Regions from separate parts of the Azotobacter armeniacus genome, predicted to be linked through region 1. Evidence: riboswitches for the same ligand, from Rfam matches in the RefSeq annotation. Region 1 holds a riboswitch; the other holds the start of a gene.
The links. A riboswitch is a leader RNA that binds a small molecule or an ion and turns the genes downstream of it on or off. The one in region 1 is predicted to bind cobalamin.
Positions count from the first base shown of each region.

Region 1 (3,618 bases):
CACCAATGGCTTCACCGCGTCCAACAGCGTGACCGGCAATGCCGAGCGCCAGGTGTCGAAGTTGCCGAGCGGCTTGGCTTGGGCAATGGCGATGCGGGTCAGCTCGCCGCCGTGCCGCTCGCGCCAGCCGACCAGCAGCGCCTCGCTCTGGATCGTCACCGCGTTGGCCACCAGCCGGCCGCCAGGCTTGAGCCGCTCCCAGCATTGCTCCAGCACACCGGGAACGGTCACCCCGCCGCCGATGAAGATCGCATCCGGACTTTCCAGGCCGTCCAGGGCTTGGGGCGCGGCGCCGGCGACCAGGTGCAGCGCCGGCACGCCGAGGGCGTCACGGTTGTGCCGGATCAGCCCTTGGCGCCCCTCGTCCATCTCGATGGCAATGGCGCGGCAGTTCGGGTGAGCACGCATCCACTCGATGCCGATGGAACCGCAACCGGCGCCGACATCCCACAGCAGCTGTCCCGGCAAGGGTGCCAGGCGCGCCAGGGTGATGGCGCGTACGTCGCGCTTGGTCAGCTGGCCGTCGTGCCGGTAGGCATCGTCGGGCAGGCCAGAGGTTTGTGGCAGATGACGCGGCTGGTCACCGGGAATGCATTCCACCGCAACCAAGTTGAGCGCGGCGGTCTCCTCGATCGACCAGCTCCCGGCCAGCCCGTCGATGCGTCGCTCGGATTCGCTGCCCAAGTGCTCCAGTACGCTCAGGCGGCTGGCCTCGAAGCCTCGCTCGCGGAGCAGCGCGGCAATGGCCGCCGGGCTCTTGCCATCGTTGCTCAGGATCAACAGCCGTGCGCCAGCATGCACGTGACGGTTCAGCGCCGCGACCGGACGGGCCACCACCGACAGTTGGGTCAGCTCCTGCAAGGCCCAGCCGAGCCTGGCTGCCGCCAGCGAACAGGACGAGGGCGCCGGCAACACGCACATCTCGGCGGGGTCGAGCACGCGCGCCAAACTCGCACCGACACCGAATAGCATGGGGTCGCCGCTGGCCAGCACGCACAGCGGCGTGCCGCGCCGTTCCAGCACCGGGACCAGGGAGAACGGTCGCGGCCATTCCAGCCGGTCGGCGCGGATACACGGCGGCAGCAGCGCCAGCTGGCGTGGCGCGCCGACGATCAGGCCGGTCTCCAGCAGGGCCCGGCGGGCACGCTTGCCGAGCCCGGCGTAGCCGTCCTCACCGATGCCGATCACGGCTAGCCAGGGCGTCATGGATGTTTCCTCGCGATGAAAGGCCGCTGCGCCTCCTGCCGGAAGCTTGTCATCGGGCCGGACAAAACCGGCATAATACCGCCTTCGTCGGTGCCCTGACCGGCGCTTCGGACTCGCAGGCGGCCGCCTCGAGCCGAAACGCCCCAACGGGCCATTGAGGGAACACGGAAGGACAAAGCGCCCAACCGTGGCTGCCCCCGCAACTGTAAGCAGCGAGTCCGCCGCACCGAAGCCACTGGGATGACCGGGAAGGCAGCGCCGACCCCTGACCTGCAAGCCAGGAGACCTGCCGACGAACGCTGGTCGCGAGTGCCAACATCGGGCGGGGTGTACCGATGCCATAGTGTCTTCGAGGGATGATGCTAGAGGTCCGGTCGCCGCGTCTTTTTGCAAGGTGTGACCTCGTGGAAGATACCCTCGGCAGTGCTCTTTCCCCTGCTCCGCGCCCTTCGGCATGCCCCGGGCTTTTGCGCATCGTGCCGGCGCTGGACGGCGGCATCTGCCGCATCAAGCTGGCCTGCGGACGCCTCGGGGCCGATCAGGCCCGTGCCATCGGCGAAGCCGCCAGCCGCCATGCCAGCGGCGTGATCGAACTGACCAATCGAAGCAATCTGCAGCTGCGCGGCGTCCGCACGGGGCATGAGGCGCCGCTGATCGCCGCCCTGCTCACCGCCGGCCTCGGCCCCGCCACACCGGGCGCCGACGACGTGCGCAACCTGCTGGTGAGCCCTGCCCTGGGTCTCGACCCGAACAGCGAGGCGGACGTTGCACCGCTGGCCGAGGCGATCCTCGAACTGCTGCAGGCGCGTCCCGCCTTCCATTCCCTGTCGCCGAAGTTCGCCTTGCAACTGGACGGTGGCGAACGCCTGGCGATGCTCGACCACCCCCACGATCTCTGGCTCGCGCTGATGCCTGGCGGCACGCAGCTGGCCTTCGGCCTGGCCGGCTGCCCGACCGATGCCCCCCTGGCTGCGGTGCCGTTGAAGCAGGCGCCTGCGCTGGTGGAAGCCGTGCTCGTGCTGTTCCTGGAGCTGGCGCAGCCGGAGCAGACCCGCATGCGCCATCTGCTGGCGAATCTGCCGATGGAGGCCTTCCTGGAACGCCTCCAGTCCCGGCTGGCCTTTGCACTGAGCCGCGAGCCGGCGGTGCTGGACTGGCGTCGCGCCCGGACGACGACAGCCGCGCCGCTGGGCATCCTCGCGCAGCGCCAGCCCGGCCTGTTCCTGCTCGGCGCCGTGCCCACGCTCAGCCGCCTGAATGCCTCGCAGCTGCACGCACTCGCCGAGCTGGCCCGCAGCCGGGGCGACGGCACCCTGCGCTTCACACCCTGGCAAGGCCTGATGCTGCCGAACGTGGCCCAGGCGCATGCCGCCGAGGCCCTACGACAACTCGGCGTGATCGGCCTGCATGTCGACGGCAGCGACCCCCTGACCGGCCTGATCGCCTGCACTGGCTCCGCAGGCTGCGCCAAGGGCCTGGCCGACACCAAGGCCGACGCGCTGCACCTGGCCCATCGACTGGGCCAAGGCGCAGCAAGGCCCCAGGTACATCTGAGCGGTTGCCCGCGCTCCTGCGCCGCTGCCCATGTCGCGCCCCATACCCTGCTGGCCCAGCCCGGCGGGCGCTACCAGATCTATCAACGCCGTGCCAGCGGGGCCGGTTTCGGCCATCTGCTGGCTGACTCACTCAGCATCGACGAAGCCGCCGACTGGCTTGCCTCAGGACAACCGATGATCGATTACATCCGCGATGGTCAGGAAATCTATCGCAACTCCTTTGCCATCATCCGCGCCGAAGCGCGGCTCGACACCATTCCGGCGGACTTGGAAAAGCTCGCCGTGCGGGTGATCCATGCCTGCGGCATGGTCGATGTCGTCGACGAGCTGCGTTTCTCCCCCGGTGCCGGTGCCTACGGAAGGGCCGCGCTGGCCGCCGGGGCGCCGATCCTCTGCGACGCGCGCATGGTCGCTGAAGGCATCACCCGCGCGCGCCTGCCGGCGAACAACCAGGTGATCTGCACCCTGCACGACGAGGGCGTGCCAGAGCTGGCGCGCGAACTGGGCAACACCCGCTCGGCGGTGGCCCTGGAGCGCTGGCGCCCACACCTGGAGGGTAGCGTAGTGGTGATCGGCAACGCCCCGACCGCGCTGTTCTACCTGCTGGAAATGCTCGACGCCGGCGCACCGAAGCCGGCGCTGATCATTGGCATGCCGGTCGGCTTCGTCGGCGCGGCGGAATCCAAGGATCTGCTCGCCGCCGACAGCCGTGGCGTGCCTTATGTGATCGTGCGCGGCCGGCGCGGCGGCAGCGCCATGGCCGCCGCCGCGGTCAATGCACTGGCCACGGAGGTGGAATGATGGACAGGAAAGGCCGACTGTACGGGCTTGGCGTCGGTCCGGGCGATCCCGAGCT
Region 1 covers NZ_BAAGYK010000014.1:46,234-49,851, reverse strand. The annotation lists gene cbiE (bifunctional cobalt-precorrin-7 (C(5))-methyltransferase/cobalt-precorrin-6B (C(15))-methyltransferase) at 1-1,206, opposite strand, end outside; cobalamin riboswitch at 1,280-1,514, shown strand; partial or broken gene cobG (precorrin-3B synthase) at 1,566-2,927, shown strand; gene ACYVD0_RS03575 (precorrin-8X methylmutase) at 2,937-3,563, shown strand; gene ACYVD0_RS03570 (precorrin-2 C(20)-methyltransferase) at 3,560-3,618, shown strand, end outside.

Region 2 (3,618 bases), on a different contig from region 1:
TCCACCTCCGATACCTATCGCGCTGTACTTCTCGGACTTGGGTAGCCTTCATGCGATTGCCCTGCGCTCAGGGCTGGGCCAGGTGCAGCACCAGCTTAACCATGCCAAACAGGAGTAGCACGAGCAGCACGGTGAAGCCCACGCCCAGCAGGATGAAATGGCTGGGTTTGCCCCGGGCGAAGTCCCGTGCCCGGTTCTTGCCGCTCTGTACGCCGAGGGCGGCGGCCAGCACGCTGTGCAGCATCTGCCGGAGCGTTAGGGGCTTGTCGTCGTGGTCGTCGCCCATGGGGCCTCCATGACTCTGCTTCACAGGAGCGGACGCCGGTAGCCGCCGGGCACGCCATTCTTCGACAGCACGTACTGCCAGAGCTGGATGTTCCGGGCGCGGAAGGCGCCGGCGCAGGACAGCAGGTAGTAGCGCCACATGCGCCGGAATCTTTCCCCCAGCTCGGCGGCGAAGCGCGGCCAGGCTGCCTCGAAGTTGGCATGCCAGGCCATCAGGGTCCGGTCATAATCCGCGCCGAAACTGTGCTGATCCTCAAGGATCAGCAGGCGATCCAGCGCATCGCCGATCTGTCCGAGGGACGGCAGGTCGCCATTGGGGAATATGTAGCGATCAATCCAGGGGTCCGGGGTCGAGTGGCGCTGGTTTTTGCCGATGGTATGCAGGAGAAACAGGCCGTCGTCGGCCAGACAGCGGGCGGCGACCTCGAAGAAGCGGCGGTGGTTCTTGTGGCCGACATGTTCGAACATGCCGACGCTGACGATGCGGTCGAAGCGTCCCTGGATCTCGCGGTAGTCCTGCAGGCGGAACTCCACGGGCAGGTCGGCGTAGCGCTCCCTGGCCCAGGCCTGCTGCTCCCGGGAAACCGTCACGCCGACGCAATGCACGCCATGCCGCTCCGCGGCATAGCCCATGAAGCTGCCCCAGCCGCAGCCGATGTCCAGCACCCGCATGCCGTGCTCCAGGCCGAGCTTGCGGCAGATCAGCTCCAGCTTGGCCTCCTGGGCCTCGGCCAGACTGTCGGCGTTTCGCCAGTAGCCGCAGGTGTAAGTCATGCGCGGGTCGAGCATGGCCTCGTAGAAGTCGTTGCCGAGATCATAATGGGCCTCGCCGACCTTCCAGGCACGCCGGTGGTTCTGCAGGTTGAGCAGGCGTGAGCGGAGCGCATGGAAGATCAGCCGTGTCGGCTTCACCTGCTGGTCGATGCCGGTGTGCAACAGGCGAAAGAAGAATTCATCCAGTCGTTCCGCTTCCCAGGCGCCCTCCATGTAGGCCTCGCCCAAACCCAGATTGCCCTGGGCGAAGACCCGCTCGGGCACGCCGCCGGCCTTGAGCTGCATGTCCCAGGGCCGGTTGCCGCCGATGCGGATATCGGCCTGCTGCAGCAGCTCGACCGTCAGGCGGTGCAGGCTGGAGTCCCGCGAAAGATAGCCGGACCCAGCGTTAAACATGAATTCTCGGCTCATGGTTGTCCCACCCTTGGCTGGCTCTACCGGATCGGTCTCCGGGTGACACTTCGGAATCTGCCGGCTGCCTGTCAAGGCAATGCGCCCAAGCAAAGTCAGATTAGGCAGGGACTGGCACGACGGCCAATAATCCGCGGCAGGGGCGTCAGAAAACCGCCAGCGGACTGGCCGCGCCAAGATTGGCTCGGGTCGATCCGCAAGGGCTCTGGCGGCTTGCCAGTGTCCGGCCGGCAGCTCCTTGCCCCCCTTGAGGCATTGCGCTTGCTCGCCGTCACCCGCCGCGTAAGGTGCGCCCCTGCCGGCCCTTGGCCGGCAACATGGAGAGTGCGGTGCCCGGATCAGGATCTGGGGTAAATGGGAAGGAAGTCAGTCCAAGCTGACGCTGTCCCCGCAACGGTAGGACCGTTTCACGGTCGAGCCCGACACCAGCCCGCTCTCCCGAAGCAGGCCGCGGTGGGCGGCCGTGCGGTCGCCAGCCCTGGTCGTTCTGCGCCTTGCCGCCGGCGCTGCGTCCGTTTCGCGTGCCCGCCGCCTTTCGACCCGGGACTGGGCATGTCTTCTCTTTTCCTCCGCCGCTTTGGCTTGGGCCTGCTGCTCGGGCTGCTCGTCCCCGGAGCCTCGGCGGCGCAACTCAACGCCATCGTTTCACGCTACAGCGCGGCCGAATTCGCCAGCGCCGTCGCGCAGTTCCAGCAGCACCATCCGTATTGGCAGGTCAGCGCGCGCACTCCGAAGCAGCTCGCCGGGCTCGACGAGCTGGCACTGCGCGCCTGGTTGGGCGAGGGGGCGGGCGCTGCTCGGCGTCGGCCTGTTCAGTGCCGAGGTGGAGCGCCTGGGACCGCTGCTCGGCCAGGTCGCGCCGGCGGACAGCTTCCTCGACAACATCGCCGCTCTGCTGGCCTGGCTGGCGGCCCGCCATAACCCGGATGTGAAGGTCCCGGCTGTGCAGGCGCGTCCGGGCCGCGAGGAGGTCACCGGGCTGTTCGAGCAGCTGAACGTGCCGGTGTTCAAGGGGCTGCGCCTGGAGGACCGCAACGAAACCGGCTGGCAGCTGTCCGGCGATGGCCTGGCGCGCGACAAGGTGCACTACCAACTGGCCATGCCCGAGCTGCAGGGCAGCGGTCAGGCCATGGTGCTGGCGGTCTGGCACGAGCGCCAGAGCGATTCGCTGTCGGGCATCCGCTTCGGCGTCGCCGCGCCGCTGCCGGCGCAGCTCGATGCCTTCGCCGCGCGCATCCAGCGTTGGCACTCCAGGTGCGCCTGGACATCACCAGCAGCTCGGGAACGATCAGGTGGCCGGTCAGCCTGTAGTAGGAGGCCGCCTTGTGGTGGTTGTGGGAGAACATGGTCGGCGGGTTGTTCTCGGCGCCGTCGATCACTCCGCTCTGCGTCCACCGTCGGGACGGCCAGGATGGCGCTGTATGTCGACGAACAGCCGGCGGTTGTGCGGGGCACCATCGTCTTCGTCGTAGTCGAAGGCCCAGATGGCCTGCACCGAGGGGGCGAGTCGGACAGGTACATCGTCCGCTCGTCGGGGCTGAAGTCCAGGCCGTTGGGACGATGAGATCGCCCTGCCAGGGTTCCAGCGCTGCGCCACCGGCTCCGCCGACGAAGCGATAGAGCGCGCCGAGCCGGTGTCCGGCAGCCATGCCATGGGAGCGATATCGGACAGGCGGAGGATGTGGGCGTAGGGACGCAGGCTTTCCCGCAGGACCGTCCCCAGGACGCCGGCCGCGCCGGTGAGCAGGAGACGATCGAGGGCGGGGCTTGATGCAGGATGGGGCATGGCTGAGATCCACTCTGATTGTTATTATTTTTGGGATTGTCATGTGTCGTCGTATGATAAGACGAAATTGTCGACTGCTCCCGCAGGCTTTGTCAACGCCGCGCGGGGGGCTGAAGATAGTGAGTGGGTGGCGCCCGGTTATTGTGCAAAAGGGCTGTCCGCTCGGGGCCGGTAGCATTCACATCGGACGATCGGCGGCAGATTTCGCGCGATTGTCGTTTGCTGCAGGTAAGTGCGGAGGGGCGGCTGGTCGCTATGAGCTTTGTCATGTGATGACTTGGCTTGTGGCGGCTTGCGTCTGTCTGTTGCTCGTTTGCTGGCCCACGGTTTCACAGGTCTTGGGTGAGTGGAGCGGTGGCCAG
Region 2 covers NZ_BAAGYK010000080.1:3,359-6,976, reverse strand. The annotation lists gene ACYVD0_RS12390 (DUF2970 domain-containing protein) at 68-286, opposite strand; gene cfa (cyclopropane-fatty-acyl-phospholipid synthase) at 307-1,470, opposite strand; cobalamin riboswitch at 1,781-1,917, shown strand; partial or broken gene ACYVD0_RS12380 (cobaltochelatase subunit CobN) at 1,934-2,659, shown strand; partial or broken gene ACYVD0_RS12375 (TRAP transporter substrate-binding protein) at 2,718-2,858, opposite strand; partial or broken gene ACYVD0_RS12370 (SMP-30/gluconolactonase/LRE family protein) at 2,864-3,119, opposite strand; partial or broken gene ACYVD0_RS12365 (NAD-dependent epimerase/dehydratase family protein) at 3,119-3,256, opposite strand.
Region 2: another riboswitch for cobalamin. It lies ahead of ACYVD0_RS12380 (cobaltochelatase subunit CobN); the one in region 1 lies ahead of cobG (precorrin-3B synthase).